DNA from 2 places in the Rossellomorea sp. LjRoot5 genome. Region 2 is predicted to be linked to the other one. Evidence: predicted binding sites of a transcription regulator. Region 2 holds the regulator's gene; the other holds the start of a gene.
The links. The regulator CtsR, encoded in region 2, represses protease genes until heat stress. The targets are predictions, from matches to a motif close to ATGGTCAATAAAGGTCAAACA.
Positions count from the first base shown of each region.

Region 1 (16,542 bases), 3.8 Mb from region 2:
CATCAGAGAAATCAGGTGTCAGCCTTTCTGCTACGGCTGCCATCGTCGAACCTCCAGTCACAGCGATGATAGTATTCCCTTTAAGTCGGCGTTTCATACTAGCAGCTGACGCACGCCCCAATTCTTCTTTTACCCAAGGAGACTCATCACTATTCCCAGGAACGATTACAATTTGATGAAGATTTAGTAACGATTTTAATTCCTGTTCCATTACGTTGATTCCGGAAATCTCTCTCATCATGCTTTCAAGATTCTCTAAAAGCTGGATACCCTCTTCCGTCATGATCATCCCGGAAGTTTTGATATCAATGAGATCTTGATTATTCAAAAACTCCACTTCACTTCTCAGCACGCGTTCGGTCAGGCCCATATTCTGAGCAAGACTTCTGCGTCCGACAGGCTGCATGAACCGGATGGAACGTAGAATTTGATGCCTCTTTTGCATAACTTCAAGCAGGTCAGGTAATAATCGCTTTTGTATGTCAATTAAAGATTCCATAATTAAAAGCTCCTTCAAATGAAGTGCGCGGATGCGTTGGACTCATTCAGTCCCGCATAGACATATTATGTCCCACTACCTCCAAAAAAAATTCATCCCTGCTTTCAAGATTCATTTTATCAGGGTATGAATCGTAATTCAACTAGAAACTATCGGGTTTTTTCATGTAAACGCTTGCTGAGCGTAAAATAATCAATCTGCCCATACTGAAGGATTTCCCCGTCCAGTTCCACGACCGGGATCATCAGTCCGAAACGTTCCGTGAGGTCATCGCTTTTATCGATGTCCTCTTCTTCAATGGAAAAGCCCATCTCATCCTGAAGAAGTTTCAGGGTGATTTTTGCGTCTTCGCAAAGGCCGCATTGGGTTCGTGTGTAGAAAATCACTTGCTTCATATTGTTGCCTCGCTTTGTTTAGTTGTAGGTAGCGTCAGGTTGATTTTTTATCCTTGTACCTGGTACAATCGTGCATTCGTGTACCTGGTACAAAATGGCTTCGGTGTACCAGGTACAAACCGGCTTCGGTGTACCAGGTACAAACTAACTATTTTGTACCTGGTACAATCTCCATGCAAAGATCCTCTATTCATACCTCTTCCTCATCGTCGAAGAAGTGATCCCCATTTGATCACGGTATTTGGCGATGGTCCTTCTGGAAACATCATAGCCTTTATCCAAAAGTAGATTCACAATCTTCTGGTCTGACAAGGGCTTTTTCTTGTCTTCTTCATCAATTAGTTTTTGAAGCTCGTTTTTCACTGTCCGGGCAGACGCCGCTTCTGAATCCTCAAGTTTGACCGACTTTATTGCTGAGGTAAAGAAGTACTTCAACTCGAAGATCCCAAAGGGGGTTTGCATATACTTCCCCTTCACGGCACGGCTGATCGTCGATTCATGCACATCGATTTCATCGGCCACCTGCTTTAACGTCAGGGGCTGGATTGCAGATGGCCCTTCCAAAAAGAAAGACTTCTGTTTCTCAGCAAGCATCTTCCCCACTTTCAGGATCGTCTGTTTTCGCTGACGTAAACTTTGCAGAAGCCACTGGAAATCCTGCTCCTTCTCTTGAAGATAGGTTTGGACTTCCCTTTCAGGATGATGTTTCAAGAAATCAGTGTACTCTTCATTATAAGTGACGTTCACGGTAGTTCCATCATATAACGATACGGCCACGGTATGACCGTCGATCACATTCACCACAAGCTCAGGGATAATGTATTCAGCAATATGCTGTGAGTATTTCGATCCCGGCCTCGGGTTGCAGTGCTGGATGTAATCAGCAGCCTGTTGGATGTCTTTCAGTTCAACCCCAAGATCCTTGCTGATCGACTTCCACTTCTTTTCGGCAAAAGCTTGAAAATGATTGTTTATCATTGTCTTTACCAATGGGGGAACATCGGACTTCCGCTGCAGCTGAAGAGAAATACACTCCTGCAGGCTCCTTGCTCCGACGCCGGCCGGTTCTAATTCCTGCAACTTATTTATATAGTGATCAAGTTGAACTCTTTCAAAACCATGTTTTTGAAGGAAGGGTTCTTCATCTATTATTAGGTACCCATTGTCATCCAGGCTATATATTAATTCTTCCATTACCTTTCTATCCAAAGAAGTAAGCGATTTCAAATTTATTTGAACAGACAGCGCATCCCCAAGGGTTCTCGTTGGCACGGATACATATTCATACCAATCAACCGCAGGATCGGGATTGCCGGCATTTCGTTTATATGTATAAGGTTCTCGTTGATAAAGGGAGTCTTGTTTAGGCGGTTCTATTTGGATAAGGGGGTTCTCTAATTGCTTAGCTTCTAAATAAGCATTCAGTTCCATCGTAGAATATTGGAGGATGGTGATGGCTTGAGAAAGTTGTTGTGTCATTTGAAGTTTCAGTTGTTGATTTTGAAAAAGTCCTGCTTTCAAATTCATGATTACTAACCTCCCATTTATCTATTCTACAATAAAATTGGTGGTTCGTTAATGGGAATTCGTTGGTAGTATTATATATATGATATTTTCAAAAAAGAATGTGCTGGTTGATTTCCGCTGCAGGTACTCGCTTTCCGCGGGGCGTGAGTTGAGCCTCCTCGGGCTTTGCCCTGCGGGGTCTCAACTTTCCCGCTTTTCCCGCAGGAGTCGAGCACCTTCCGCTTCAATCAACTGTCAGAGTGTGGGTGTTCTCCGTCCATCTCAACACCATACTCTTAATATATTCAATAGAATCTGTAAAAAAAACGACTAAAGTTTAGTTATTTAGCAGATTTACTTACTAATGAAGAGCGATAGATGCCTTCGGACATTTCTCCGGGTTTAATTCGAGTTTTATTGTAGAGAGAATCAAAGTCCGTGATCTTGTACTCTTCTGCCAGCTTTAGCATTAATTGAGCGCATGCTTTTGCGTCATCTGCAGCATGATGATGATTATCTAATTCGATTCCAAAGTAATTGCACATAGACGATAGCTGATAGGCAGGAAGACCCTTCACCATTTTTCTGGACATTTGATAGGTGCAGAGAAATTGGTTGTATACGGGCTTCATTTCATAACGAGCTAAATTATCCCTCAAAGCGTATCCATCGAAGGAAAGATTATGAGCAATCATCAACTTGTTCTCTATTTTCCCCTTGATAGAATGATAGAAAGCATCGAACGTGATCGCGCCTTCAACATCTTGTGGTGTAATTCCATGTATGCTGATATTAAACCTATCAAATCCCTCTTCCGGATCGATTAATTGATAAATTGAATCAACAATTTCACCGTTTTCTACAAACACCATTCCGACTGAGCATATACTGTGTCTTGCACGATTAGCCGTTTCAAAATCAAAAGCTACAAAATCTTTCATACTAAGCCACCATCCCGGTTTTAGATTGTTCTTCTTTGCTATATCAACGAGTTTCCTCTTCTCTAATTCTTCTGCTGTATGGGGAAATAGATTCTACCAAAACCAATACATCTCAACACATAAATTTTTTATGTAACTTTCCTATATATATAACTCAAAACTGATCCTGCACTTCTTCAAAATAGGTATATTATATGATTATACAATATATAGAATTAAAACACCCTTAATCTTAGAATTGAAAAAAGATGCCTCCACAAATTAAAAACTTGCAGGAACACCTTCATATCTTTCAACTACGCTCTCGGAGGGAATCAAACATCTTAAGTGTATCCGTTGCACCATTTTCGTTTTATAAATCCATTAGGCGTCTTTATATCAATGGTGTATGTTTGAGTAATTTCGCATGTTATACCTATATATTATGATGATTGATCAAGTTCTTATTTTCAAACATTGAAAAAAGAACCTTTTACTAATGGATCGGGTCTTCAACATCCCAATAAAAAATTCCTTTATCTCAGTAACCTATTGAAATAACATTAATCCCCATCAATGAACCGAATTTTCATGTCGAGTAAAATCTTAAAAAACTTTGAAATATCTTGGTCACTATTTGCGTGTTGCCATACTACGTTAATCGGTGTATCAATTTTTCTCAAGTTATTCTGATTGAAAAATCTGGATTTTTGAACTCCATTATTGTAATTATTGTAGAGATAATTTTTATATTCCTTATATAAGTTTGTATTTTTATCTTCATGAACTCTAAAAAATAAATGATATTTAAAAAGCCAGAACTCTTCCTCCCAAGATGTTGAATTTTGAAGCTTTATTTCAATTAACTTAAATAGGTTGTCATCAATATTACTTGCATTTTTTATTAATATTTCTAATGCCAAAATCGAACTTAAATCATCCATATTTTGTATAACTTTTAATAATTGTTGTCTAGAACAAACTGTGAAAACATCTAGATAGAAAAATATAGTTAGTAATGAATATAATTCTTGACTGTAATTCAAATCAATATATAGATTTATATTTTCCTGAATTTGCTTTTTTATTTTATAAATTCCATATTTCAATTCATTTTCTATTTTTTCCTCTTCCAAAACATCTACAAATTCTAGATAATTTACTGACAAATTAGGTTTCATCAAAACTAAATTAAATAACTTATTTAACATAGGAGTTGTAAAAGTATCTTGATGTAACTGTCCTTTAGCTATACTATCTTTCAACGCCTTAAACATTAAGATTAATGAACCTTTATAACCTTCTCTTTCTTTAAAAATGCTCTCGTCAATAAAGTTATAAATTCTTTTTTGTTGAGTTTTAATTTTCTTTTCACTGTTTTCAAAATAGTCGAAGAAAAAAGCTAAATTGTTACCCTCTTTAAAGGGAAATGAGTCTACTTGATTTTTTTCAACTTTGATTTTTAAATTCAAACTATTTAGTTCCTTATTTAGATCCTTATAAAATTCACTCTTTTCACTTTCATAATTGTAAGGAAACTCAAAATCATCAACATACCTTACATATTTATATTCACTTAATTTCCCATCAAGCTTACACATATAAATTTCTGCAATTAATCTAGAAGCAAAGCTTCCTGTAGGTATACCATGTGTTTCCCCTATTTGACATTTTTGAATTAAAGCATCAAGTATATTATAGTATTTTCCTTTATCATTCTTATTCTTTTTCGCTTCAGTTTTACCTACTAAAATCCATGGAATTGAATGGGTATATATACTTGGATAAAAATTTTGAACGTCAGTTTTAAAAAGTCTCCTCTTTCCTATCCTGTTATCCTCACGCATAATTTTACCTGTTAAAAAGGAAGAACTATAAAATCCCTTTGAGATTGACTGATTACTTGAACCCAAAATTCCCATATATATATCTTTGTATTCTGAAAGGTGTCTACACAGACAAATATAAGAATAAATATTGGGGAGCTTATATATTCTCCTTTCATCTTCGTTTTTATAGATTGATAACTCGATAGGTACTGTTTCTTTTTTTGAACTGAAATTTACCTTTTTCTCTATTTCTATATATTTACCTTCTAACCCATTTGTATTAAATACCTTTTTAAATAACATATTCGATAATATATAATCTTCTTTATATTGTTTTGAATTGTATTTAAAATCAAAATAACCATACTTTATAAGGTAGCTTATTGAAAAGTATTTTCCAAATTTTATATTATTTATATACTTTTTTATCGAACCTCTGTTAATGGGCATTATCTTCACCTTTCTAAATGAACTTTTGTTCTATACCATTTCTTTTACACTTCCCTAATTATACCAACAACACTTAAATATATCGATTAAGGTCCAACCCGCTGCTAAGTTATAGACATAGTCTAGTTTCTTCTGAGTAGATAATTTCTTGAATTTAATTTTGTTAATATCAATAACATTCATATTGATACCAGCTCGATACATTAATTTTTCTATAAAATAAAAGGAGCTGTTTTATTTGGACGAGCAAGATAATAATGAATATGAAATTATAGATAGAGCTGGGAATTTAGCCAAAATAGGAAAAAACAAAAAATCATATATTGGCAATGTTGTGATTTGCAGAACAAATGTCTAAAAAATTCTTCTGCTGCTTCTTCGTTTGAAGAATCTTGTGTAACTGCAGAGATAGATTAGAAGGTTTGTTTGGCTAGAGAGATGGAGACCGATTTTCTTCGTTTGATGGGAATCACTCCTAAAATTACTTATAGGAACGATTTGAGGTATACGTGGTGCTTTTCGTTATTTATGAATGAACTGTACCCATTAAAAATGAGCATAAAAAAACCATCACGTTTGTAAAAAACGCAATGGTTTCAAAAATTTAGTACGCCCTCGGAGGGAATCGAACCCCCATCTCAAGAACCGGAATCTTACGTGCTATCCGTTGCACCACGAGGGCATGAAATGAATAACCGTCACGAATATATATTATAAGCCAGATATTACTTGTTTGCAATAGATATTATCGTATATGTCTTTTTTTACTTTCCAATTAATATCATTTAAAAGCGTAGTGGGGATTTCCTTGTAATTAGTTAATTCTAACAGGATTTGCTGTTACTCATTCTCTATCCTTTTAAAGGACCACAAAGTGGATTGAAGCGGAAGGCACTTGACTCCTGCGGGAATAGCGGGAAAGTTGAGACCCCACAGGGCAAAGCCCGAGGAGGCTCAACTCACGCCCCGCCGGAAAGCAAGTGCCTGCAGCGGAAAGAAACGGTCTTCAATTCTACACGATACTTTTCTAAGAAGGACCTTCTCTATATCTTGAAGAAGTGAGTGCTATCTCACATATAGGAACTCATAAACTTTACAAATAGCGAACTGTTTAAAAAAGGTATCAATGGGTATCATGTAGAAAGGATTTATATACAGGGTAATAAAGGAATCGTTTAGTTTGACCTTTATTGACCATGGGTGTATGATTACAATACAAAGTGAATAAGTAATTCCAACAAATAAAAAGAATTTCTAAGGAGGAACGAGGATGAATTTAATTCCTACAGTTATTGAACAAACAAACCGTGGTGAGCGTGCGTATGACATTTATTCACGTTTATTGAAAGACCGTGTCATCATGCTTGGAAGCGGCATTGACGACAATGTGGCGAACTCCATTGTAGCACAACTTCTTTTCCTTGAATCTGAAAATCCGGAGAAGGATATCTCAATCTACATAAACTCTCCTGGCGGAAGCATCACGGCAGGTATGGCTATTTACGATACGATTCAATACATCAAGCCTGATGTACAGACGATCTGTATCGGTATGGCGGCTTCAATGGGAGCGTTCCTTCTTGCAGCTGGTGCAAAAGGCAAGCGCTTAGCCCTTCCAAACGCTGAAGTGATGATTCACCAACCACTTGGTGGTGCTCAAGGTCAGGCGACGGAAATCGAAATCGCTGCGAAGCGCATTCTATTCCTTCGCGAAAAATTGAATCAAATCCTTGCTGATCGCACTGGTCAACCTCTTGAAGTGATTTCAAAAGATACGGACCGCGATAACTTCATGACAGCTGAAAGAGCGCTTGAATACGGATTGATCGACCGCATCATCACCCGTAACGAAATGGATAATAAATAAGAACCAAAAAACCCCCTTTCCAGACTCCGGGAAGGGGGTTTTTTTGTATCCTCTACCGATAGAAAAAGCCGATGACCACTCCCTGGTCACCGGCTTTTTCTGAAGTTGAACGTTTACGCCTCTTTTTGAACGAATCCTTCAAGGGCGTCGAGCGCTTCTTCTTCGTCGCTTCCGTCTGCTACCAATGTGATGGCAGATCCGGTGGAGATCGCTAGACTCATTAAACCCATGATGCTTTTGGCATTGACCTTCTTCCCATCTTTTTCTAAGAAGATTTCAGATGAGAAGCGGTTTGCCTCCTGCACGAATAATGCCGCCGGTCGCGCCTGAAGACCCGTCTTCAATTTCACTTCTACTTGTTTTTCCACCATAATCATTTCTCTCCCCTTTGTCCTTAATTAGGTATTGAGCTTTTCTCCCGCTCTTAACTTGTCTGCCAGCTGATCGATTTTCCGTAAGCGGTGATTGATTCCTGATTTACTGATCGTGCCGCCTGACACCATTTCCCCCAGTTCTTTCAACGTGACATCCTGATAGTTCACTCGAAGCTCTGCTATCTCCCTTAATTTATCGGGTAAAACCTGCAATCCTACATGTCTTTCGATAAACTTGATGTTTTCTACTTGTCTCAAGGCTGCACCGATGGTTTTATTCAAGTTAGCCGTCTCGCAATTCACCAGACGATTAACGGAATTCCTCATATCACGGACGATCCGTACATCCTCAAATCGAAGCAGGGCGTTGTGTGCCCCTATGATATTCAGGAACTCCGTGATTTTCTCCGCTTCCTTCAAATACGTAATGAAGCCTTTTTTCCGTTCAAGTGTCTTACTGTTCAAGCCAAAGGAATTCATCAGCTCGGACAACGCTTCGTTGTGTTCAGAATAAAGAGAAAAGATTTCTAAATGATACGATGATGTTTCCGGATTGTTGACCGAACCGCCGGCAAGGAACGCTCCCCGTAGGTACGAGCGCCTGCAGCATTTCTTTTTGATCAGATCTTCCGCTATATTATGGATAAAGGTGAAATGTTCACCCAGTATTTTCAGGTCCTCGAGGATCATCTTGGTATCTTCTTTGATTCGTACAATGTACACATTATTTTTCTTCAGCCGCATTTTCTTCCGAACCAGAAGCTCTACCGGGGTGTCGTACCCTTTTTTGATTAATGTATAGATTCTTCTGGCAATGGCGGCGTTTTCGGTTTGAATATTGACGACGAGCATTTGATTCGAGAAGGACAATGAACCATTCATCCGAATCAATGCGGAAAGCTCTGCACTTGCACAGCAATCCTTCACTTCAATATTAGTCAGTTCTTTTTTCGTTTCAGACGCAAACGACATCCCCATCACCTCCTAGCAAACGCTTGCACAACCTTTTACGCAGGAAATTTCCGTTGTATATCAGTTGGTTGATTCTTTCAAATAAGAATAAATAATATCCGCGACCTTCTCTGTGTTATGACGGACGAGATGATTTTCATAGGAAAGGATCTCTTCTGCGATCACTTCCAAGCCCATGGATTTTAATTTATCCACATCAAAATGAACGGGGCTTGCCTGCTCTTCATTATATCTTTCCTGTACCTCTTTAGGCACCTGTTTCTTGTTTACCAAGATATAATCAATGCTTGGAGTTTCTAAATGATCGTATAACGCCTTCACGTGGTCGCTCGCTGAATAATCCAGTGTCTCCCCTGCCTGGGTCATGATGTTGCAAATGTACATCTTTTTGGCTTCCGCCTGACAGACGGCTTCGCCAATTCCAGGGACAAGGAGATTCGGTAAGATACTAGTATATAGGCTTCCCGGTCCCATCACAATTAAATCGGCTTCTTTGATGGCCCGCAACGTTTCACCTAATGCCTTGATGCTGTCCGGCTTCAGGAAGACACGTTTGATCTTCTTGCCGGCTTTCGGAATGGCGGATTCCCCCGTCACGATCGTCCCATCCTCCATTTCAGCCTTGAGGATGACACTCTGGTTCGCTGACGGAAGTACCTTTCCCTTCACATTCAATACCCTGCTCATTTCCTGAATCGCATGGACAAAGTCTCCCGTAATGGAAGCAAGGGCCGCGATGATCAAGTTCCCGAGGGCATGACCGGAAAGTTCATTCGTCGTTTCAAATCGATGCTGAAACATTTGTTCAACCAGTGGCTCTACTTCCGACAGGGCAGCGAGGACATTCCGTATATCCCCCGGTGGAGGTATGTCCAGGCTGTCCCGCAAACGACCGGAACTGCCGCCGTCATCTGCAACGGTGACGATGGCCGATATATCAATCGGGTGTCGCTTCAATCCCCTGAGAAGGACCGGCAGGCCGGTCCCTCCCCCGATCACGACGACCTTGGGTGTATGTGTCATGTTGTTAGACCCTTTCTCTTCTGGATGTCTCGATGAGAAATTTTTGTTTGGTAGTCATTTTCGAAATGATGTCCAAGATACTCTGCTAACGCAACCGAACGATGCTGCCCGCCTGTACATCCAATGGCCACGACAAGCTGACTCTTCCCTTCACGCTTGTATTGGGGAAGCATGAACGAGAGTAAATCGGTTACTTTTTCGATGAATTTATTCGTTTCATTCCATTTCAACACATAGGTTGATACCTCTTCATCCAATCCCGTTTTCGGTCTCATATGATCGATATAATGGGGATTCGGGAGGAAGCGTACATCAAACACCAGATCGGCATCGATGGGAATCCCGTGTTTGAAACCGAAGGATACGACGTTCACCGTGAAGATCGTTTTCTTGTTCACCGAGAATTCCGTTAAAATCTTTTCCCTAAGTTCTCTTGGCTTCATGGTGGAAGTGGTATAGATCAGCTGGGCACGCCCCTTCAATTCCTCGAGGAGCTCCCTTTCCTGACGGATCCCCTCAAGAGGCAAGCCTGATGGAGCCAATGGATGTGAACGGCGTGTTTCCTTGTAGCGTCTGACCAGGGATGAATCATCTGCATCAAGGTAGAGGATCTGAGGCGATACCCATGATGTTTCCGCCAATTCATCCAATGCTTTAAATAGATGATCGAAGAATTCCCTTCCCCTGAGATCCATGACAAGGGCGACCTTATTCATTTTATTACCGGACTCTTTCATCAGTTCCAAAAATTTTGGCAGAAGAGTGGGCGGCAGATTGTCCACACAGAAGAATCCCAAATCCTCAAAGCTTTGAATGGCAACGGTTTTGCCAGCTCCGGACATACCCGTTATGATGACCAATTGAACATCGTTTGCAGAACCTGTACTCATGCTCTTCCCCCGCTTTTCTATCGTAATATTCTATATAAAAAGTTCGTTGTTTAACTTGGATCCAGTCGATATGATAATAATTTAAAATCTGGAGTATAGGTGAAGGTTCCATATATCGTATTCTTTCCGTGCAAAAGGTAGTCCAGAATATGATAATCCCCTTCAGCCATAGGCAAATTCTTGATGTCTTCAATAGGATGCCATTTGATCTTACCTTCTGCTGATTCTTGAAGATTGACTCCATCCGCCTCTGTTGCGAAGAAAGAGAACATCATCCACTCCGAAACGATTTGATCACCGTCTTTAATAATGAACGTAAAGACGCCTTTTAAATCAGGATTCTTTAAATAGATGCCCGTTTCCTCACGATACTCCCGGATGACGGCATCCCTGATCGATTCTCCGGACTCCATCTTTCCACCCGGGGCTACCCACCAGTTTCTTCTTGGCTTTTGGAGAAGGAGCACCTTGTCTCCATCCAGATATAAACAATTTGTGACACGTTGCACTACCTTCACCTCAATCTTGATGATTCGGGATCGATGAATGGATCAGTCCCGATTACAGTCAACTTCATTCCTTACATTATACTATGATTGAAGACAAGCTACAATGTCTCCGCCTGCCTGAAAACGTGTCGATTGAAATCGAAAGATATTGGGACAGGTTTTGACATGTTGAGGAGTCTGCAAATGATTGGTACAGGTATTCCCCAATCACTATAACAGAAAAAAAGGCAAAAAAAATAGACACAGGCGATTCCTGTGTCATCTACGGGATTTATTACTTAAAAGGGGGTCAATTTCTTATTATCTATATTACCCGAAAATTGTTTCACTAGTGTTACAACAGATTTAAAACGGTATTACGGAATTGTTAATGTTTCAATCGGAGATTCGCAAACCACCCCGAATTCCCCCGAACATTGTAAAAATAAAGTTAAAAGTCATAATTCTTCATAATTTGATCTGCCATTAATTCATATCCTTTTCCATTAGGATGCAGGGAGTCATGGAAATAGTTTTCTTTAGACTTTCCTTTAAATAGTGGATTGGTTGATACATATTTCACATTCTCATGTTTTTCTGCTTCCTTCTTCATTGACTTATTCCAATCATCCACATAAGCTTCAATTTTATCGCTGTCCTTGTCAGGATACGGATTATACAATCCCAACACGATGATATCCGCTTTTTTGCTCGCTGTCCCGACAATATTCAGGATCTTATCCAGATGATCGAGATAGTCCTTTTTCGCTTCCATTATTTCATCGTGGTGTAAAGGGAACAAGTCTCCACCATTGTTCTTGATTAGATCATTGGTTCCAATGTTGATGATATATACATCCGCTTCACTTAAATCCTCGGCAACCTCAGGCTTTACGATTTGTGCGAGTAATTGATCCGACTGCTGTCCCGGTATCCCAAGGTTTTGAAAGTTATACGACTTCTTGGTTTGTTCTTTATTTACTTTCTCTTCTAACCGCCCGATATAACCTGTTTCCTTCTTATCACCATAGCCGTAAGTGAGGGAATCCCCCAATGCAATCACCCGTTTTTTTGATGAGGACTCTGTCTCATCTGCAAAAAAACTGAAGTAGACGACAGGAATAAGAGCAAACAGTACGACAACCCCTGCGATTTTTAACATTTTCATTATTGATCCGACCTTCCGAAATAAACTGAGATGACTTTCATAATAGTCGTTATTCCCTGTTGGAGGGGTTATAACCCTGTATATTTATGGAAATTAGTTGCCGGTTTGGGGTGCAGAAGAAGTGAAGAGGGACGGACCTCTGGATTATAGGTGTGTCTATGTATCACTCCAAATATTTCTCATCCTGTCCGTTGTTTGTCTTCCTTCACCTACCACCTCTGAAATGATTTCTTTTACAGTTTGAATTTCCCGGATTCTTGCTACGGATTGACCACATGAAAAAACACCCGCATCGAGGTCTCCTTCGTTGAAGACCTTTGCCGACCTCTTGCCTGAAATAAAAGGTAAGAGTTCCTCCAATGTAGCTCCTCTACTTTCTGCATCCAGCACTTTAAGAGCAATCGCATTTCTGCCCACTCTCGAAGTTGAACCAATTGATTTCTGAATCAATGCCGTATCTATTTCTGATGCTTGTACCATCCATCTCTTCACATTGTCGTGGACCATTGCTTCTTGAGATGCTAAAAATCTCGTACCCATTACTATACCTTCTGCCCCTAAAGCAAGCATCGCAGCCAATCCGCGTCCATCTGCGATCCCACCTCCTGCAAGAACCGGAATAGAAACTGCATCCACTGTCTGGGGAACTAAAACGATATTCCCCACATCTTCCATCCCTGGATGACCCCCAGCTTCAAATCCCACTACAGTTACTGCATCGCATCCTACCCTCTCGGCTGTCTTGGCATATTTTACTCCTGCGACTTTATGGATAACGATTACGTTATTATCTTTTAATATCTTCATATAAGGTTCAGGATTTCTGCCCGAGGTCTCCACAATCCGTATCCCTTCATCCAGCAATACATCTATATATGCCTCGTTTGGCATTTTTTTCACGCTGGGAAATAAATTGATATTTACGCCAATCGGTTTTTTTGTTAATTTTCTTGCTTTTCTTATTTCATGACGCAGTTCCTCCGCCGTTTCAAAAGTGGCAGAGGTCATTATCCCAAGCCCTCCCGCCTCTGAAACAGCAGCTACTAAAGGAGCACGCCCAATTCTGTATAAACCACCACAAATAACTGGATATTGAATTTTCAGTAGTTCTGTAATACGTGTTTTCATATTTTCCTCCTCCAAACTTTTAATTCGGTTTGCAACCATTCCTCTACTTTCGCAATTCACAATAACCAGTCTAAAAAAGAAGATGCATGCCCTATCCAAAGGCATGCAACCAGGGTAGACAACAGAATGGGAAACATCTAAAGAAAAGTTATTAACATTCACATGCTCTTCTACTTTTGCCGTTGGTTAAAAAAGTAGTGGGGGAAATCGTCGTCACGAATACTTAATATTAGAATTTTCAGATAAATCATCATGCAGTTCAACCTTATTTTTCGCTATAGACGGTTTAACAAAAAGAGCAAATAATATACCAAAAATCAGAACAAGAAAGGCCATTGACATAATAGATAAGTTATAACCTGCAATTTTATTTGCTCCAGCCAATCCAACTATATAACCAGTTAAAATCGGAGCAATGATTCCTGCGACATTACCTGAAGAAGTTAAAATACTTGTCATCAATGCACCACGTTCTGGCCACTCATTAATCATAATGGTTGGTCCAATCGGTAAAATAGAATAGGTTAACCCTTTAGCTAAACACATGGCGATGATGACCCATAACGGATTTTGAAAAATAGTAATGGATGCCAATAAGAGAGATCCCAGTATCATCGCTCCAGCAACTACAAAAATCCTTGATACACGCCAGTTTTCGCTTTTCTTAAATAAATAATCAGATAGCATTGAAACCCCTGTATATATAAAGACTGAAACAATTCCAATAACCGCCACACTGTATCCCATTTCTCCTGGAGACATTTTCACTGATTCTACTAGATAAATAGGTAGCCAGACAGAAAACCAGACAACAAGGATATATGTGGAAAAATACGCTAATGTCGTAAATAAAGCTGAATGAGAACCAAGAAGCTTTAAGAAATCTTTTACATTTATTTTCCCCAGCTTTTCTTTCTTTTTCTTCTGAACCTCCTGATATTTTTTAACAGGACTTTCCTTCGTGAAAAATTGAAATAAGAAGAACCATACAATACTTGCCAGACCGAGACAGGCAAAAGCTGCCTTCCATCCTAATATAGTAATCAATGCCACCAGCAGCGGTGCAACAATCATTGCTCCGACAGTTCCACCAGCAACTACAACAGAGTTTGCAAATCCTCTTTGTTTTGCCGGGAACCATTTATCTGCATGATTGTAGGCAACTGGACTAAATGGGCCTTCGAATGCCCCCAATAAAACCCGGTATACAACCAATAGTGGTAAAGCAGCAATCGCTAAGACACCAAATTGCAGGATGGCCCATGTTAACATTAATAATCCAAGGACTTTTTTTGCTCCAATTCGATCTGCCCATGCAGCTCCAAAAATTCCGGTTACAGGGTAAAGCCAGTAATAACTGCTTCCTACAAGCCCCCACTCTGCATAGGATAAATCCAGTTCTTTCATGATGGAAAGTGCCGCAAGCCCAATGATTGATTTATCAGCGAAATTAATCACTGCACCGAAAAATAACATTAGAAGAACAAACCACCGCATATGAATCCCTCTTTTCTTGGTTATTATTTATTAGGTTAAAAAAGGAGTTAGGAGTGGAAACGATTACTAATATAATGAACAAAAAATCACTTCTCCCGAACCAGCTTGAACGTCCCCATTCCCTTTGCCAGAATATTACCTTGACTATCCTTAATTTCCCCTTCAGTGAAAGCAAGTTTATATCCTTGCTGAAGAACTTTGGCCTCTGCGAAGATTTCACCTTCTGAAATACTGGAAAGATAATGAACGGTTAAACTCGTTGTCACTACCTTTGCTTTCGTGACGGACCGCGTGACCATGCCGAGAATATAATCCAGCATAGTGGCATGAACACCCCCATGGAGGGTTCCGTTTATATTAAGCAAATAGTCTTTAATATCCAGCTTGATTTTCACATTTCCTTCTTCAAAATTCACGATTTCAAACCCTATATGGGAAAAAAACGGGTTATCTTTAAATTTTTCGCGGATATCCTCTATTGTAATTGGCAACTTCCGCCTCCCCCTTCTTATCTGCCTTGATACTCTGGTTTTCGTTTTTCCAGGAATGCCGTCGTTCCCTCTCTTTTGTCTTCTGAAGAAAAGAGGACGGCTTGAGCAAGCTTTTCGATCATCAACCCCGTCTTCATGTCCACGTCAGATCCCAGATTTACAGCAATCTTAGCCAACTTTACAGCTAAAGGGCCTTTTGACAGGATTTGACCCGCCACTTCTTCTACCTTTTCTTCAAGGTCTTCAGGCTTGGTTACTTCTGACACAAGACCAATTCGGCACGCCTCTTCGGCATCCATCACCTTACCCATTAATATCATTTCCAGTGCTTTTCCTTTTCCTACAATCCTGACTAGACGCTGCGTTCCTCCCGCACTGGGGATAATGGATAAATTAAGTTCCGGCAAACCAAGCTTGGCAGTGGTCGAGGCGACCCGTATGTCACATGCCATGGCTAATTCACATCCGCCGCCCAAAGCATACCCATTAATCATAGCAATAGTAGGCTTCTCGAAAGACTCTATTAAATTGTACACATCTTGCATTCCGCATGGACTTAATGCATCAAGCGCCGATTTTTCACGCAGCTGGCCAATATCAGCTCCGGCAGCGAACGATTTATCTCCTTGCCCTGTAAAGACCAGACACGCTACTGTTTCATCTTTCCTTATTTCTTCTAAAGCCTCTGTTATTTCTCCTAATGTTTCCTTCGTCAGAGCATTTCTCTGTTCAGGACGATTGATTACGATATAAGCGAGCTGTCCTTTTTTAATCACGTCTATATTTGCAAATGTAAACATACCTATATCCCTCCATTCTTCATTTCTCTACCGTTCAAGTATTAAAGCAATGCCTTGTCCTCCGCCTATACAAGCTGCTGCAAGAGCACGTTTTGCATCACGTCTTTCCATTTCATATATTAACTTTGTAATGAGCATGGCCCCGGTTGCTGCGATGGGATGACCGTGAGCAATGGCCCCTCCATTTACATTAACCTTTTTCATGTCCATGGATAGTTCCCGCTGACAAGCAAGCACCTGAGCAG
Region 1 is NZ_CAXUQN020000001.1:611,703-628,244, reverse strand. Features, by position in the region: gene ACSQ2E_RS03060 (sugar-binding transcriptional regulator) at 1-499, opposite strand, end outside; gene ACSQ2E_RS03055 (glutaredoxin family protein) at 649-894, opposite strand; gene rpoN (RNA polymerase factor sigma-54) at 1,081-2,421, opposite strand; gene ACSQ2E_RS03045 (3'-5' exonuclease) at 2,742-3,341, opposite strand; gene ACSQ2E_RS03040 (RNA-directed DNA polymerase) at 3,884-5,599, opposite strand; tRNA gene ACSQ2E_RS03035 (tRNA-Arg) at 6,210-6,281, opposite strand; gene clpP (ATP-dependent Clp endopeptidase proteolytic subunit ClpP) at 6,870-7,466, shown strand; gene ACSQ2E_RS03025 (HPr family phosphocarrier protein) at 7,580-7,837, opposite strand; gene whiA (DNA-binding protein WhiA) at 7,865-8,812, opposite strand; gene ACSQ2E_RS03015 (gluconeogenesis factor YvcK family protein) at 8,873-9,835, opposite strand; gene rapZ (RNase adapter RapZ) at 9,832-10,725, opposite strand; gene ACSQ2E_RS03005 (8-oxo-dGTP diphosphatase) at 10,776-11,234, opposite strand; gene ACSQ2E_RS03000 (GDSL-type esterase/lipase family protein) at 11,665-12,381, opposite strand; gene ACSQ2E_RS02995 (NAD(P)H-dependent flavin oxidoreductase) at 12,538-13,671, opposite strand; gene ACSQ2E_RS02990 (MFS transporter) at 13,723-15,006, opposite strand; gene ACSQ2E_RS02985 (PaaI family thioesterase) at 15,093-15,497, opposite strand; gene ACSQ2E_RS02980 (enoyl-CoA hydratase/isomerase family protein) at 15,515-16,297, opposite strand; gene ACSQ2E_RS02975 (thiolase family protein) at 16,325-16,542, opposite strand, start outside.
Region 1: clpP (ATP-dependent Clp endopeptidase proteolytic subunit ClpP) is a predicted target of CtsR. The motif match lies at 6,777-6,797, and genes of this name have one in related genera.

Region 2 (16,542 bases):
TGTTGGCTTAGAAGCAGCCACCATTTAAAGAGTGCGTAATAGCTCACTGGTCGAGTGACTCTGCGCCGAAAATGTACCGGGGCTAAACGTATCACCGAAGCTGTGGATTGACACCTCTAGGTGTCAGTGGTAGGAGAGCGTTCTAAGGACTGCGAAGCTAGACCGTAAGGACTGGTGGAGTGCTTAGAAGTGAGAATGCCGGTATGAGTAGCGAAAGATGGGTGAGAATCCCATCCACCGAATGCCTAAGGTTTCCTGAGGAAGGCTCGTCCGCTCAGGGTTAGTCGGGACCTAAGTCGAGGCCGATAGGCGTAGACGATGGACAACAGGTTGATATTCCTGTACCACCTCTTTTCCGTTTGAGCAATGGGGGGACGCAGGAGGATAGGGTAAGCGCACTGCTGGATATGTGCGTCTAAGCAGTTAGGCTGATGATGAGGCAAATCCCGTCATCGTGAAGGCTGAGCTGTGACAGCGAGCGAATTATAGTAGCGAAGTTCCTGATTCCACACTGCCAAGAAAAGCCTCTAGCGAGGAAAAAGGTGCCCGTACCGCAAACCGACACAGGTAGGCGAGGAGAGAATCCTAAGGTGAGCGAGAGAACTCTCGTTAAGGAACTCGGCAAAATGACCCCGTAACTTCGGGAGAAGGGGTGCTCTGGTAGGGTGCAAGCCCGAGAGAGCCGCAGTGAATAGGCCCAGGCGACTGTTTAGCAAAAACACAGGTCTCTGCGAAGCCGTAAGGCGAAGTATAGGGGCTGACGCCTGCCCGGTGCTGGAAGGTTAAGAGGAGTGCTTAGCGCAAGCGAAGGTGCGAATCGAAGCCCCAGTAAACGGCGGCCGTAACTATAACGGTCCTAAGGTAGCGAAATTCCTTGTCGGGTAAGTTCCGACCCGCACGAAAGGCGTAACGATCTGGGCACTGTCTCAACGAGAGACTCGGTGAAATTATAGTACCTGTGAAGATGCAGGTTACCCGCGACAGGACGGAAAGACCCCGTGGAGCTTTACTGTAGCCTGATATTGAATTTTGGTACAGCTTGTACAGGATAGGTAGGAGCCTTGGAAACCGGAGCGCTAGCTTCGGTGGAGGCATCGGTGGGATACTACCCTGGCTGTATTGAAATTCTAACCCGCGCCCCTTATCGGGGTGGGAGACAGTGTCAGGTGGGCAGTTTGACTGGGGCGGTCGCCTCCTAAAGAGTAACGGAGGCGCCCAAAGGTTCCCTCAGAATGGTTGGAAATCATTCGCAGAGTGTAAAGGCACAAGGGAGCTTGACTGCGAGACCTACAAGTCGAGCAGGGACGAAAGTCGGGCTTAGTGATCCGGTGGTTCCGCATGGAAGGGCCATCGCTCAACGGATAAAAGCTACCCCGGGGATAACAGGCTTATCTCCCCCAAGAGTCCACATCGACGGGGAGGTTTGGCACCTCGATGTCGGCTCATCGCATCCTGGGGCTGTAGTCGGTCCCAAGGGTTGGGCTGTTCGCCCATTAAAGCGGTACGCGAGCTGGGTTCAGAACGTCGTGAGACAGTTCGGTCCCTATCCGTCGTGGGCGCAGGAAATTTGAGAGGAGCTGTCCTTAGTACGAGAGGACCGGGATGGACGCACCGCTGGTGTACCAGTTGTCTTGCCAAAGGCATCGCTGGGTAGCTATGTGCGGAAGGGATAAGTGCTGAAAGCATCTAAGCATGAAGCCCCCCTCGAGATGAGATTTCCCATCACGTAAGTGAGTAAGATCCCTAGAAGATGACTAGGTAGATAGGTCAGAGATGGAAGCATGGCGACATGTGGAGTTGACTGATACTAATCGATCGAGGACTTAACCACATTATAAAGCGGAGGCGGCTTGAACAGAGACGACAAGCATTTCTGGGCAATCAGAAGAGGGTGCTTTTTACCCTCAGCTGATTGAACTGAAATGACCTCGAGTCTCTAGCCGCCGGAGCTGGATTACTGTCTACTTGTAATAGTAGATACAACAATGGGTCGATATTCGGCTTTCTTGACATCAATTCTTTATCTAGTTTTGAAGGAACAATCCCTTCAATTGAATAGTCGTCTGGTGATAATGGCGAAGAGGTCACACCCGTTCCCATGCCGAACACGGAAGTTAAGCTCTTCAGCGCCGATGGTAGTTGGGGGATCTCCCCCTGTGAGAGTAGGACGTCGCCAGGCAAATAGGAAAAAGAGTAGCTCTTAGGGGGAGGCCACTGAAGAACTATGGCCTCTCAGAGATAGTTAAATAAAAAATGGCCCGTTTGGAGTGAATTTTTCCAAACGGGCCATTTTTTTAGACGAAAAAGGAGGCTTTCTCCCTTCTATTGATCCATTAATTTAATGATTCGTTTTAAATTGGTGGTGAATATGGCCATGGCTCCTTGTATGCGCATGCCTTTTAGACCCGACGATGAGGCGATCTCATATCCGTGTCTGTGTTTTAGTTCACTATTCTTTGCTTCGATTTTGTATCGTTCTTTTGCTCTCTCCCTAAAATGTTCACTATTTTGAAATTCAATTTGTTTCGTATGTTCTTCTGATTTAATACTAACCGAATAGGATTTGGTTTTCGCTCCGAGCTTATAACACCCTTCTTGAAAAGGACAACTTTTACATTTTTCCACATCAAAATAGTATGTATCCGTTTGATTGGTGGATTGGTTTTTCTTCCCTTGTCGTGCTTTTCTTATAGCCATATGTCCTGCAGGACATACGTACATGCCGGCATCTTTATTGTACTCAAACTCATCTCCCTTTTTTCGATATCCATGAGAGACAGAAGGGTTCAGCTTTGCGATTAACTCAATCTCATTTTCATTTGCGTACGTAAGGTTTTTCTTCTCCGAATAAGCCGCATCACCAATGACTTCTTTCACATCTATCCCAGCTTTTTTGCTTTTTTCAATTAACGTAGGTAACTCTTTTCCATCCGTTTTTTCACCTGTTGTAATCGTTGCGGCGGTAATGATTCTCTCTTGGACCATGGCTAAGTGTGTTTTGTATCCAAAAAAGGATGAATCCGCTGATTTATGACCGACTCGTGCGTCTGGATCTTCCGACTGTTGAAGTTCCAATAAGTCATCTTCGACGGTCTCTTTGAGTAGATTTAATGGTTCTTTTACTTTTGGGAAATCGGTTAATGTGGGTTCTTTCTCAATGACTTTCACTAGCTTTTGAGTATATTCCAACTCAGCTTCAATCGTATCCTCCGTGGGTTTAGTCGGGAATTTTTCTTTCATCGTTTCATCAATGGAGTAAATCATTTTCCGCACTTTTTTCGAACGATTTCTCAACACTTCGACAGGGGAAGTCTGATTATAACGGGAACTTGTATGAGTAGCGTCTACAATGACCGACTTGGATCGAATCACTCCTTTTTCAAGAGCGATTTCAACCGTTTTGTTAATCAATGTGTCTAGTAAGTCTTCGTCCTCCAATCGCTTACGTCGAAAGTAGGCTAATAAACTGGGATCAATAACGTCGTCTTCTGGTGCCATTTCTAAGAAAAACTTAAACGACATATCCACCTTGGTTCTTTCAATAAGATCCACGTCGGATAATGTATAAATGGTCTTTAGAAGAAGATATTTAAATATGCGAATAGGATGGACGGCGTTTCGTCCATTCGTATGACAATATTTATCCTTTAATTCGTCATAGATAAAGGAGAAGTCTACAAGTTTATTGATTTTACGAAGAAGGTGATCTTGAGGTACAACCACATCATACAATCCCCCAAATTGACTTACGTTCATTGATAACTGATGGTCAAGCATCCAATCCCTCACTTTTATGTAATATCTTCATTTTACAAGAAAACAGCGTATCTTTCTTCGATTTCTCGAAGAAAGATACGCTGTTTAGTAAATGAGGGACTTTTTCAGTGGCCTCCTTAGGGGTTACTCTTTTTTTGGTTTCACTGTTAGATAAGGATGAGTGTATAAAAAGTAATTATTTGGAAAAATACGCAATAAACGAAAAAATGACGCAATTAAGGGTGTAAATGACGCAATTAATAAAATTATGACGCAGTCACCTTCGAAAACGACGCAATCAACACGAATTCATCAAAAGCCACACACATTTCACCAGTCAAATCAGCAGGATTGCTATAAAAGAGACCACTAAAATATCTCGAATTACGATTCTCTAAACTTTTCATTAAGAATTGATCACATAAACACCCAATCCAGCAACCCACAACACAACACAACACAACACAACACAACACAAACTTTAAATCCTCTTGAAATCGACTCCCACCAATTCCCCGTTCACAAAACTCCCACCCACCCAGTGCCCCATTTTCAAATTTCTATCCAACAATCTCACTTTCACACGTTTAAAACCTTCCTTAAACAGGAAAACTTCTAAGGTCAAACTTCATAATTGCAAAGTTTAAAACGCGGTTGTATAATTATAGTCAAATATAGTCAAAGTCAAAATGAGGAGGAGGTTTGATGAGGAACATATCCGACATCATTGAAAATTATTTAAAAAATGTGTTAGAACTGAGTGAAAGTGAGATAGTCGAGATTAAAAGAAGCGAGATCGCTGATAAGTTTCAATGTGTTCCTTCTCAAATTAATTATGTGATTAATACCCGTTTTACCATCGAACGAGGGTATGTAGTAGAAAGTAAACGTGGCGGCGGTGGATACATCCGGATCATGAAGGTGAAGGCCCACGATCAGGTTCACTTGATTGATCAGTTGGTGGCACTGATTACACAAACGATCAGCCAGAATACGGCAGCTGATATTGTTTTTCGGTTAGTGGAAGAAGAGATCATTTCCGAAAGGGAAGCCAAGATCATGCTCAGTGTGATGGATCGGTCGGTCATCATGGTCGAATTACCGGAACGGGATATCCTGAGAGGAAGAATGCTTAGAGCCATGCTGGATACATTGAAGTATGAGTAAGGGTTAAAGAGGTGAATGGGATGGTTTGTCAAGAGTGTAATGAAAGACCTGCGACCCTTCATTTTACCAAGGTGGTAAACGGGGAAAAGACAGAGGTTCACTTATGTGAGCAATGTGCTCAGGATAAGGGTGAGATGTTTATGTTTGATTCTTCTCCCGGCTTTTCTGTGAACAATCTATTGGCAGGTCTTCTTAATATAGCTCCTGCATTTAAGCAGGCAAAGGAAACTGAGATTCCTAAGACAGAGGTTTTACAGTGTGAAAAATGTAAAATGACGATTCATCAGTTCATAAATGTGGGTCGCTTTGGTTGTGCCCATTGTTATGAAACGTTTAAAGATGAACTAACTCCTGTATTAAAGCGTGTTCATAGTGGCAATGTCGAACATCACGGGAAGGTTCCGGAGCGTATGGGTGGAGCCATCCATGTGAAAAAGAAGGTGTTGCAGTTGAAGTCTGAATTGCAAACGATGATTGCGGATGAAGAGTTTGAGAAAGCAGCCGAGATCCGAGACGAAATCCGCTCCCTGGAAAAGGAGATAAAGAAAGAGGGAGGCGATAAAGAATGAGTCTTGAGAAGTTCCTGAGTAATGCCGTCAGTTCCTGGATGAGTGAGGAGGGACCGAATTCGGATATTGTCCTCAGCTCGAGGGTAAGACTAGCGAGGAATCTGACTGACTTCCGTTTTTCCACTCTTTACTCTTCTGAAGAAGCGCGGGAGATCGTGAATCAGGTAAAGGAGAAACTTACATCATATCCAAAGAATTTAGGAGAATTAGAATTTTTACCTACAAGTGAGATTCAGCCTCTCCAAAAGAGGGTATTAATGGAGAAACACCTCATTAGTCCGAATCTGGCAGAGGAAACGAACTACGGAGCTGTCCTTTTATCAAGTGAGGAAGATATTAGCATAATGGTAAACGAAGAGGACCATATTCGAATACAGTGTTTATATCCTGGTCTGCAACTGAAGGAAGCTTTACAGAAAGCCAATCAGATCGACGATTGGTTTGAAGGTGAATTTGACTTTGCGTTTGATGAGAAGCATGGCTACTTAACGACTTGTCCTACCAATGTGGGGACGGGACTCAGGGCTTCTGTCATGATGCACTTGCCGGGACTTGTGTTAACGCAGCAATTAAACCGTATCATTCCTGCGATCAATCAATTGGGGTTAGTGGTAAGAGGGATATACGGAGAAGGCAGCGAAGCGCTTGGGAATATCTTTCAGATTTCCAATCAAACGACACTTGGTAAGTCGGAAGAGGACATCGTAGAAGACTTGTTGAGTGTTGTGAAACAGATCATCGAGAAAGAACAAACGGCAAGGGACGCATTAGTTCAAACGTCAAACATACAATTAGAAGATAGGATTTTCCGTTCTCTTGGGGTCCTGGAGCACAGCAGGATCATTGAGTCCAAGGAAGCTGCGAAGTGTTTATCGGATGTCAGACTTGGAATCGATTTAGGATACATCAAAGTGATATCTAAGAATATATTGAATGAACTAATGATTTTAACCCAGCCTGGATTTTTACAACAATATTCTGGAGGTCCACTGAGACCAAATGAACGAGATATAAGAAGGTCTTCTTTGATTCGGGAACGAATTAAGTTAGATAAAGATACATGTGAGGAGGAAAAATAATATGATGTTTGGTCGATTTACAGAAAGAGCCCAAAAAGTATTGGCATTAGCTCAAGAAGAAGCGATTCGTTTGTCGCACAGTAATATTGGTACTGAACATATTTTATTGGGACTTGTCCGCGAAGGTGAAGGTATCGCCGCCAAGGCACTTACAGCATTGGGACTGAGCCCTGAAAAGATCCAGAAGGAAGTCGAAGGGTTGATCGGAAAAGGAAGCGAGAAATCTCAAACGATCCATTACACACCTCGTGCGAAGAAAGTGATTGAACTTTCCATGGATGAGGCCCGTAAGCTGGGTCACTCATATGTAGGAACGGAACATATTTTACTGGGATTGATCCGCGAGGGTGAAGGAGTGGCCGCCCGGGTACTCGGTAATCTGGGTGTCAGCTTGAATAAAGCAAGACAGCAGGTATTGCAGTTGCTTGGCAGTAATGATGCAGGCAATCACCAGGGTGGAGGCAACGCCAATGCCAATACGCCCACACTTGACAGTTTAGCCCGTGATTTGACAGCCATTGCCCGTGAAGGCAGCTTGGATCCGGTCATTGGCCGAAGCAAGGAAATTCAGCGTGTAATTGAAGTACTGAGTCGTCGTACGAAGAATAACCCGGTGTTAATTGGTGAGCCTGGGGTAGGTAAGACAGCGATCGCAGAAGGCCTCGCGCAACAGATCATCGCCAATGAAGTTCCTGAAATCCTGCGCGACAAACGCGTTATGACCCTTGATATGGGTACGGTTGTAGCAGGTACGAAATACCGCGGGGAATTCGAGGACCGACTGAAGAAGGTCATGGATGAAATCCGTCAGGCGGGTAATATCATCCTCTTCATCGATGAGCTCCATACTTTAATCGGAGCAGGTGGGGCTGAGGGAGCCATTGATGCTTCCAACATCTTAAAACCATCCCTTGCACGAGGGGAATTACAATGTATCGGTGCCACAACATTAGATGAGTATCGCAAATATATTGAAAAGGATGCAGCGCTTGAGCGCCGTTTCCAACCAATCCAAGTCAATGAGCCGACGGCAGCAGAGTCCGTCCAGATCCTTAAAGGGTTACGTGATCGGTATGAAGCGCATCACCGCGTGTCGATTACGGATGAAGCGATTGACGCGGCAGTGAAGCTTTCTGATCGCTATATTTCAGACCGCTTCTTACCGGATAAGGCAATCGATTTAATTGATGAAGCAGGTTCTAAGGTGCGCTTACGTTCTTATACGACGCCGCCAAACTTGAAAGAGCTCGAAGCAAAGCTGGAAGAAATCCGCAAAGAGAAGGATGCAGCGGTTCAAAGCCAGGAATTTGAAAAAGCAGCTTCTCTAAGAGATTCAGAACAAAAGCTTCGTGAAGAGCTGGAAGAAACAAAGAACACATGGAAAGAAAAGCAAGGGCAGGAAAATACAGAAGTGACTGTTGAAGATATTGCGAAGGTTGTTTCAAACTGGACGGGAGTACCGGTATCGAAATTGGCCCAAACGGAAACGGATCGTTTACTCAAATTAGAGGAAATCCTTCATTCCAGAGTCATCGGGCAATCAGAAGCAGTCGTTGCGGTATCAAAAGCCGTGCGCCGTGCAAGGGCCGGCCTGAAAGATCCGAAGCGTCCGATTGGTTCCTTCATTTTCTTAGGACCTACAGGAGTCGGGAAAACGGAATTGGCACGGGCGCTTGCCGAGTCTATGTTCGGTGATGAGGATGCGATGATCCGTATTGATATGTCCGAGTACATGGAAAAGCATTCGACCTCCCGCTTGGTTGGTTCACCCCCAGGGTATGTAGGATATGAAGAAGGCGGACAGTTAACGGAAAAGGTTCGCCGCAAGCCATATTCGGTCGTTCTTTTAGATGAAATCGAAAAAGCACATCCAGATGTATTCAACATTCTCCTTCAAGTACTGGAGGATGGCCGTTTGACAGATTCAAAAGGTAGAACCGTAGACTTTAGGAATACGGTATTGATCATGACTTCAAACGTTGGTGCCCAGTCCCTTAAGAGCAATAAATACGTAGGGTTCAATATTCAGGACGGGAAACAGGATTATAAAGATATGAAAGGAAAGGTCATGGAAGAGCTGAAACGTGCTTTCCGACCTGAGTTCCTTAACCGTATCGATGAAATCATCGTGTTCCATTCCCTTGAAAAAGATCACTTGAAAGAGATTGTGACATTGATGTCCAACCAATTGACAACCCGCTTGAAAGAGCAGGATATTCATTTAGAACTTTCACTTGCTGCCAAAGAGAAAATAGCAGATGAAGGGTTCGATCCCGAATATGGTGCACGACCTCTTCGTCGGGCCATTCAGAAACATGTAGAGGATAAACTGTCAGAAGAATTATTAAGAGGAAAAGTGCTGACAGGGCAGAATATTTTAATCGACGTAGAAGACAGTGAGTTTGTTGTAAAAGTTAAAGAAGAGGAAGCAGCCAATACTCCGACATAATAGCAAGGGTGATGAAGAGGTACACGTATATGTTTTTCGTGTACCTCTTTTATCATAATGGATGCTTGTCGGACGTGATCAAGCCGGCTCCGCTTTTCGATTGAATCTGATACATAAAACGGATACAATCATTCCAAATGGTATTATCCTGAATGGGTAGGAGTACAAATAGAGTAAAAGAGGGGAAGAATAGATTGGCAAAGAAAAAGACTAAATTTGTGTGTTCATCTTGTGGGTATGAGTCTGCTAAATGGATGGGGAAATGTCCGGGGTGTAACGAGTGGAATACGATGGTGGAAGAGGTTGAGATGACCGGGAAAAAACCCAGGACGTCGTTTATGCACTCAGAAAATACCGGACCTTCTAAAGCAGAGAAGCTGATCTCCATCGAAACCAAGCAGGAGCCCAGGGTATTGACCGAGTCGAAAGAGTTGAACCGTGTGCTTGGGGGAGGCGTGGTACCAGGTTCACTTATATTGATTGGTGGAGACCCGGGGATCGGAAAATCCACTTTACTGCTTCAAGTTTCGGCTCAGCTTGCTGATCAGAAGCAGAAGGTGTTATACATCTCCGGAGAGGAATCCATCAAGCAAACCAAGCTCCGGGCAGATCGACTGCATGTGAAATCAGATGATTTATATATATTTGCGGAAACAAATCTTGAGCTGATTCATCAAACGATTGAGCAAATCTCACCGGATTTCGTCATCATCGACTCGATTCAAACGGTCTTTCATCCTGACGTGACCTCTGCCCCCGGTAGTGTATCCCAGGTAAGGGAGTGTACGGCTGAACTGATGAGAATCGGGAAAACAAAGGGCATTGCCATCTTTATTGTAGGGCATGTTACTAAGGAAGGCTCAATTGCAGGACCTCGTTTGTTGGAGCATATGGTGGATACCGTACTGTATTTTGAAGGGGAACGTCATCACTCCTATCGTATTTTAAGAGCGGTGAAGAACCGTTTCGGATCTACGAATGAGATGGGGATTTTTGAAATGAAGGAACTGGGACTTGAGGAAGTGGCCAATCCCTCTGAGATATTCCTTGAAGAGCGTTCACAAGGTGCGGCAGGTTCCACGGTCGTTGCCTCGATGGAAGGAACGAGACCGGTTCTTGTGGAGATTCAAGCTCTTGTGACCCCAACTAGTTTTAACAACCCCCGAAGGATGGCAACAGGGATTGATCATAGCCGGGTTTCACTGATCATGGCTGTATTGGAGAAGCGGGCAGGGATGCTTTTGCAACAGCAGGATGCCTATCTGAAAGTGGCTGGAGGGGTGAAACTGGATGAACCGGCGATTGATTTGGCGGTCGCTGCAAGTATCGCTTCAAGTTTTCGTGATAGGGCGTCCAGTGCCCATGATTGCATCATAGGTGAAGTCGGTTTAACAGGTGAAATCAGAAGGGTATCAAGAATTGAACAACGCGTGCAGGAAGCAGCCAAGTTGGGTTTTAAGAGAGTGATTATTCCCCAGAATAACTTAAGCGGGTGGCAGCCTCCTTCTGATATAGAGATCACGGGGGTATCGAACATCAATGAAGCACTGTCAATTATTTTAGGAGGATAAGAAATGGAAGATAAGAAGGCAAGAGATAAGTCCATGTCGGATATACTGCAATTCGTTGCTCCGGGTGCCCCGATCAGGGACGGCATTGATAATGTGCTGAGAGCCAATACGGGGGGACTTATTGTTGTTGGGTACAATGATAAGGTGAAATCTGTTCTGGACGGGGGCTTTCATATCAATTGTGCATTCTCTCCCAGCTACCTGTATGAACTGGCCAAGATGGATGGGGCCATCATTCTGAATGAAGCGGGAACGAAGATTATTTTGGCAAACGCACAGTTGGCTCCCGATGTGTACGTACCCTCCACGGAAACGGGTATGAGACATCGGACGGCAGAGCGGGTCGCGAGACAAACAAATGCCCTTGTCATTGCCATCTCTCAACGGAGAAACGTCATCACCCTGTATCAAGGGAATTTCCGATATGCTCTAAAGGACATCTCTGTCATCTTGACGAAAGCCAACCAGGCGATCCAAACCTTGGAGAAATATAAGGTGGTTCTCGATCAAAGCATTTCTAATCTGTCCGTACTTGAGTTTGAGGAGCTTGTCACCCAAAGCGATTTACTGCAGGTTCTTCACCGTTTCGAGATGGTTCTCAGGATCAAGAATGAGTTATTGACCTATCTCAGCGAGCTGGGTGTCGAGGGCAGATTGATCCGCCTTCAGATGAATGAACTGTTGGCGGATATTGAAGATGAGGCTATGCTCATCATCAGGGACTATTCCCTGGAAAGAAATATCAAACCGTTCGAGCTTCTCTATAAGTTCCAGGAACTTGTTCACTCTGAAGTGTTAGAGGATAATGTCCTATTAAAATTACTCGGATACCACGGATATGTCCATCACGATGATGCCATCTATCCACGAGGATACCGCGTGTTGAATAAGATCCCCCGTCTGCCTATTGTGATCATTGAAAATCTTATCACGAGATTTGAGACCCTCCCCCATGTAGTGAGGGCATCAGTCGATGATTTGGATGAAGTCGAAGGGATCGGTGAAGTGAGGGCAAGGAAAATCAAAGAGGGTCTAAAACTGATTAAGGAACAGACGTTTGCAGATCGACAGCTGTAGGTATCGAGGCCTATATCTGCAGGAAATGGTATGATTGTATCATTTCCAAAAAATTGACAGCTTGAATTAGACGTGTTAGCCTTCATTTAAGGAAGCTAGTAAAATAGGATAAGTGTATCAAAATCGTTTCCGTTGGATTAAATTTCAAATTTTCAAGGCTTAGACGTTTCAAAAATAGTAAATTGTTTATAATGAGTAGGAGGAGGTGAGGGAATGTTAAAAAGAATCGTTCAAGCGTGCTTCCTCATTGTCGGGGGAACACTGGGGATATTTCTACTTCCCGAATTATTTACCGTCATAAATTTATCGGACATTCCTTTAATTAATAACCCTTATATGACTGCTATATTTGGTGCCATCATTTTTTATATTCTTACGTTTTGGGCAGTCGAGTATGTCGTCAATTTCGTCAAGTGGTTTGAAGATAGCTTGGTAAAGGCACCGGTAACGGATTTGTTATTTGGCAGTTTAGGCCTGATTATCGGTTTATTTGTTGCGTATTTGTTTGGGATCCCATTCAATCAAATGCAGATTCCCATCGTCAACACGGTGGTTCCCATTCTATTAACATTGCTTCTTGGATATTTAGGATTCCAGGTTGGATTTAAGAAAAGGGATGAATTGGTCAATCTATTCGGCACGGCAAATCGAGGTAAGAAAAAAGGGACAGATGAGGATTTGGATGAAGAGGGTGTGAAGACCCTTAAGATACTGGATACGAGCGTAATCATTGACGGACGTATCGCGGATATCTGTCAAACAGGCTTTTTAGAAGGAATCGTGGTGATTCCACAATTCGTACTGGAAGAGCTCCAGCATATTGCCGATTCTTCCGATGTATTGAAGCGAAATCGCGGACGCCGGGGGCTGGATATTTTAAATCGCATTCAAAAGGAGCTTCCTGTTGAGGTCCAGATTTATGAAGGGGACTTCGAAGAAATTCAGGAAGTGGATTCGAAGCTGGTGAAATTAGCGAAACTTACAAATGGAATCGTTGTAACGAATGATTTTAACCTGAATAAGGTGTGTGACCTTCAGGGTGTACAAGTGTTAAACATCAATGATCTAGCCAACGCCGTCAAGCCGGTAGTACTGCCTGGAGAAGAATTAAAGGTACAGGTCATCAAAGATGGTAAGGAGCATAACCAGGGAATTGCTTATCTGGATGATGGCACGATGATCGTCGTAGAAGAAGGGCGTAATTACATCGGTAAGTATATCGATGTCCTTGTAACATCCGTTCTTCAGACATCTGCGGGCAGGATGATCTTTGCGAAACCGAAGCAACTGGAAAAAGCTCTGTAAGAAAACGGGTTGCAGCCTGACTCCATTGATGCAGTAAGGTATAATGAATAGTATTACTTGTGTGTTAAAGGAGTTATATTATGGAATATGAAGTGGTCATTCCGGCTGCAGGGCAAGGGAAAAGGATGAAAGCAGGCAAAAACAAACTGCTCCTTGAGTTGAATAGCTGTCCTGTCATCATTCATACATTGCGTGTTTTCGAGCATGACACCCGTTGTAAGGGAATCTATCTAGCCATACATCCATCAGAGCGACAGGTGTTCGAGTCCCTGTTGGAACGCTACGGCATCAAGAAGGTCGTGAAGCTTGTGGATGGTGGAGAAGAAAGACAACATAGTGTATACAATGCGTTGCTTGAGGTTGAACATGAGATTGTTCTCGTACATGACGGAGCAAGACCATTTATTAAAGAATCCACGATTCACCAATTAGTCGAAAAGACATATTCAACAGGGGCTGCCATTGCGGCGGTTCCTGTTAAAGATACGATCAAAAAAGTACTGGATGGCGAAGTCGAGGAAACGATTGAACGCTCAAGCTTGTGGATGGTCCAAACCCCACAAGCTTTTCGCGTTTCCGTTTTAACAAAGGCACATAAAGAAGCCGATCAAGATGGTTTCCTTGGTACAGATGATGCTTCACTGGTGGAAAGGTCGGACATTGAGGTCGCTGTCGTTGAAAGTGATTATGACAATATTAAACTGACAACACCTGAAGATCTATATTTTGCCGAGGCGATTTTGAAGAAGCGAGAGGAAATGAGTGGAGGAGAGAAACATGTTTAGGATCGGACAAGGATTTGATGTTCATCAGTTAGTGGAAGAGAGACCTCTTATCATGGGAGGCATTACGATTCCATATGAAAAGGGGTTAATGGGGCATTCAGATGCAGATGTCCTGTTGCATGCTGTAGCGGATGCGTGTTTAGGTGCCATTGCGGCAGGGGATATCGGGAAGCATTTTCCTGATACAGATCCCGAGTTCAAGGATGCAGATTCTGCAAAGCTTCTAGAGCATGTATGGGCCCTTGTGAAAAAGGAAGGCTATGAATTAGGGAATATCGATTGCACGATCATTGCCCAGAAACCTAAGATGGCTCCTTATATTGACGAAATGAGACAAAGCATCGCCACGTTACTGGAAGCGGATATGGCAGAAGTGAACGTTAAGGCCACGACTTCTGAGAAGCTTGGCTTTACCGGAAGAGGCGAAGGGATTGCCGCACAAACCACGATATTGATCAAAAAGAAGTAGGGGATAAATTCGCTTTATTCCCATACTTAACGGTGTTAAAATAGGTCATAGACTTTAAACAGTAATGATTATAGGAGGAACATACATGACACAGGAAGTACGCGTCCGTTATGCCCCGAGTCCAACGGGTCATTTACATATTGGAAATGCAAGAACCGCTTTATTTAATTACCTATACGCCCGCAGCACAGGTGGAAAGTTCATCATCCGTATTGAAGACACGGATAAGAAACGTAATATCGAAGGTGGAGAAGAAAGTCAGCTTAAGTACCTTCAGTGGCTTGGGGTCGATTGGGATGAAAGTACCGATAAGCCGGGTGAATACGGACCTTATCGCCAATCCGAGCGTAATCATATATATGAGCAGTATTTAAATGAGCTGTTAGAAAGCGGACAGGCTTATAAGTGTTACTGTACGGAGGAAGAGCTGGAAGCGGAACGGGAAGCACAATCAGCATCAGGTCAAATGCCCCGCTACTCCGGAAAATGTCGTAACCTGACGAAAGAGGATCAGGAGAAATTAGCAGCAGAAGGCCGCAAGCCGAGCATTCGTTTCCGAGTACCCGCAGGCAAAGTATATTCCTTCAATGATATCGTGAAAGAGGATGTCTCATTTGAATCAGACGGTATCGGTGACTTTGTCATCGCGAAAAAGGACGGTACACCAACGTATAACTTTGCTGTTGCAGTCGATGATTATCTGATGAAAATTTCACATGTTCTTCGCGGAGAAGATCATATTTCGAATACACCGAAGCAGTTGATGATCTTTGAAGCATTTGGTTGGGAAGCACCTGTTTACGGGCATATGACATTGATCGTCAATGAAAGCCGTAAAAAATTGAGTAAGCGGGATGAAAGCATCATTCAGTTTATCGAGCAATACGAAGCATTAGGGTATTTACCAGAAGCTTTGTTTAACTTCATCGCCCTACTCGGCTGGTCTCCTAAAGGAGAAGAAGAGCTGTTTTCGAAAGATGAGTTCATTGAAATCTTTGATCCTGAACGTTTATCCACTTCTTCTGCCCTGTTCGATAATCAGAAGCTTACATGGATGAACAATCAGTACATGAAGAACTTGGAATTGGCTCAAGTGGTGGAGTTATCCCTTCCTCATTTAATCAGTGCGGGTAAATTGGATGAGAACATGTCCGATGAACAGCGCGAGTGGGCGAGCCGCGTCATTTCTTTATACCAGGAGCAAATGAGCTTCGGTGCTGAAATCGTGGAGCTGTCTGAAATGTTCTTCAAGACAGATCTTGAATATAATGAAGAGGCGAAAGCGGTACTCGAAGAAGAGCAAGTACCAGAAGTCCTTCAAGCTTTCTTGAACGAGATCGCGGCACTTGAAAAGTACGAAGCGGCAGAAATCAAATCTTCTATCAAAGCTGTCCAAAAATCGACTGGCCATAAAGGGAAGAAGCTGTTCATGCCGATCCGTGTAGCCGTTACAGGCCAGACACATGGCCCTGAATTGCCGAATGCCATTGAGCTTTTAGGGAAAGATACGGTTAAACATCGTCTTCAAAGTCTTTTAGGTTAACATTTTGGAGGATATGTAATATAGTAAGAGTATCAAGTCAAATGATATCGCGTTGATGAGGAGAAGTAAGAAAAGGATGCTTAGTAGAGAGAACCATCACCGGCTGAAAGTGGTTTAAGCCCCTCAATTTCTGAAATGCACCTCTGAGCCCGTTACTGAAATAGAGTAGGTAAAGGCGGTTTCCTACCGTTAACAGGATTCGAGTTGGAGAAGGTTTGTCTTCTCAATCAGAGTGGAACCGCGCCTTTAAAAGCGTCTCTGTCAGTTTATTGACAGAGGCGTTTTTTTATCGTTAACAGCTTATATTTTTAAAGAAGAAAGGGGATGGATCCAAATGTTTAAGTCGCTTAGGGAAGATATGGATGTGGTGTTTGATCAGGATCCGGCTGCGAGGAATTATGTGGAGGTCATCCTCACGTATTCGGGTCTTCATGCCATTTGGGCTCATCGCGTTGCCCATGCATTTTTCAAACGTAAATTCTTTTTTATTGCTCGGGTCATTTCACAGGTCAGCCGCTTCTTCACCGGAGTGGAGATCCACCCCGGAGCTAAGATCGGTCGTCGCTTCTTCATCGATCATGGAATGGGTGTGGTAATTGGCGAGACGTGTGAAATCGGAGACAATGTCACGCTCTTCCAAGGGGTCACCCTCGGTGGAACCGGGAAGGAAAAAGGGAAACGTCACCCGACGATCCAGGATAATGCATTGATTGCGACAGGAGCAAAAGTATTAGGCTCGATCGTTGTTGGGGAAAATTCTAAGGTAGGGGCA
Region 2 is NZ_CAXUQN020000001.1:4,365,797-4,382,338, reverse strand. Features, by position in the region: rRNA gene ACSQ2E_RS22450 (23S ribosomal RNA) at 1-1,831, shown strand, start outside; rRNA gene rrf (5S ribosomal RNA) at 2,063-2,179, shown strand; gene ACSQ2E_RS22440 (IS1182 family transposase) at 2,323-3,777, opposite strand; gene ACSQ2E_RS22435 (CtsR family transcriptional regulator) at 4,462-4,923, shown strand; gene ACSQ2E_RS22430 (UvrB/UvrC motif-containing protein) at 4,944-5,492, shown strand; gene ACSQ2E_RS22425 (protein arginine kinase) at 5,489-6,571, shown strand; gene clpC (ATP-dependent protease ATP-binding subunit ClpC) at 6,573-9,020, shown strand; gene radA (DNA repair protein RadA) at 9,215-10,591, shown strand; gene disA (DNA integrity scanning diadenylate cyclase DisA) at 10,595-11,668, shown strand; gene ACSQ2E_RS22405 (PIN/TRAM domain-containing protein) at 11,882-12,973, shown strand; gene ispD (2-C-methyl-D-erythritol 4-phosphate cytidylyltransferase) at 13,054-13,758, shown strand; gene ispF (2-C-methyl-D-erythritol 2,4-cyclodiphosphate synthase) at 13,751-14,227, shown strand; gene gltX (glutamate--tRNA ligase) at 14,313-15,770, shown strand; T-box leader at 15,814-16,033, shown strand; gene cysE (serine O-acetyltransferase) at 16,105-16,542, shown strand, end outside.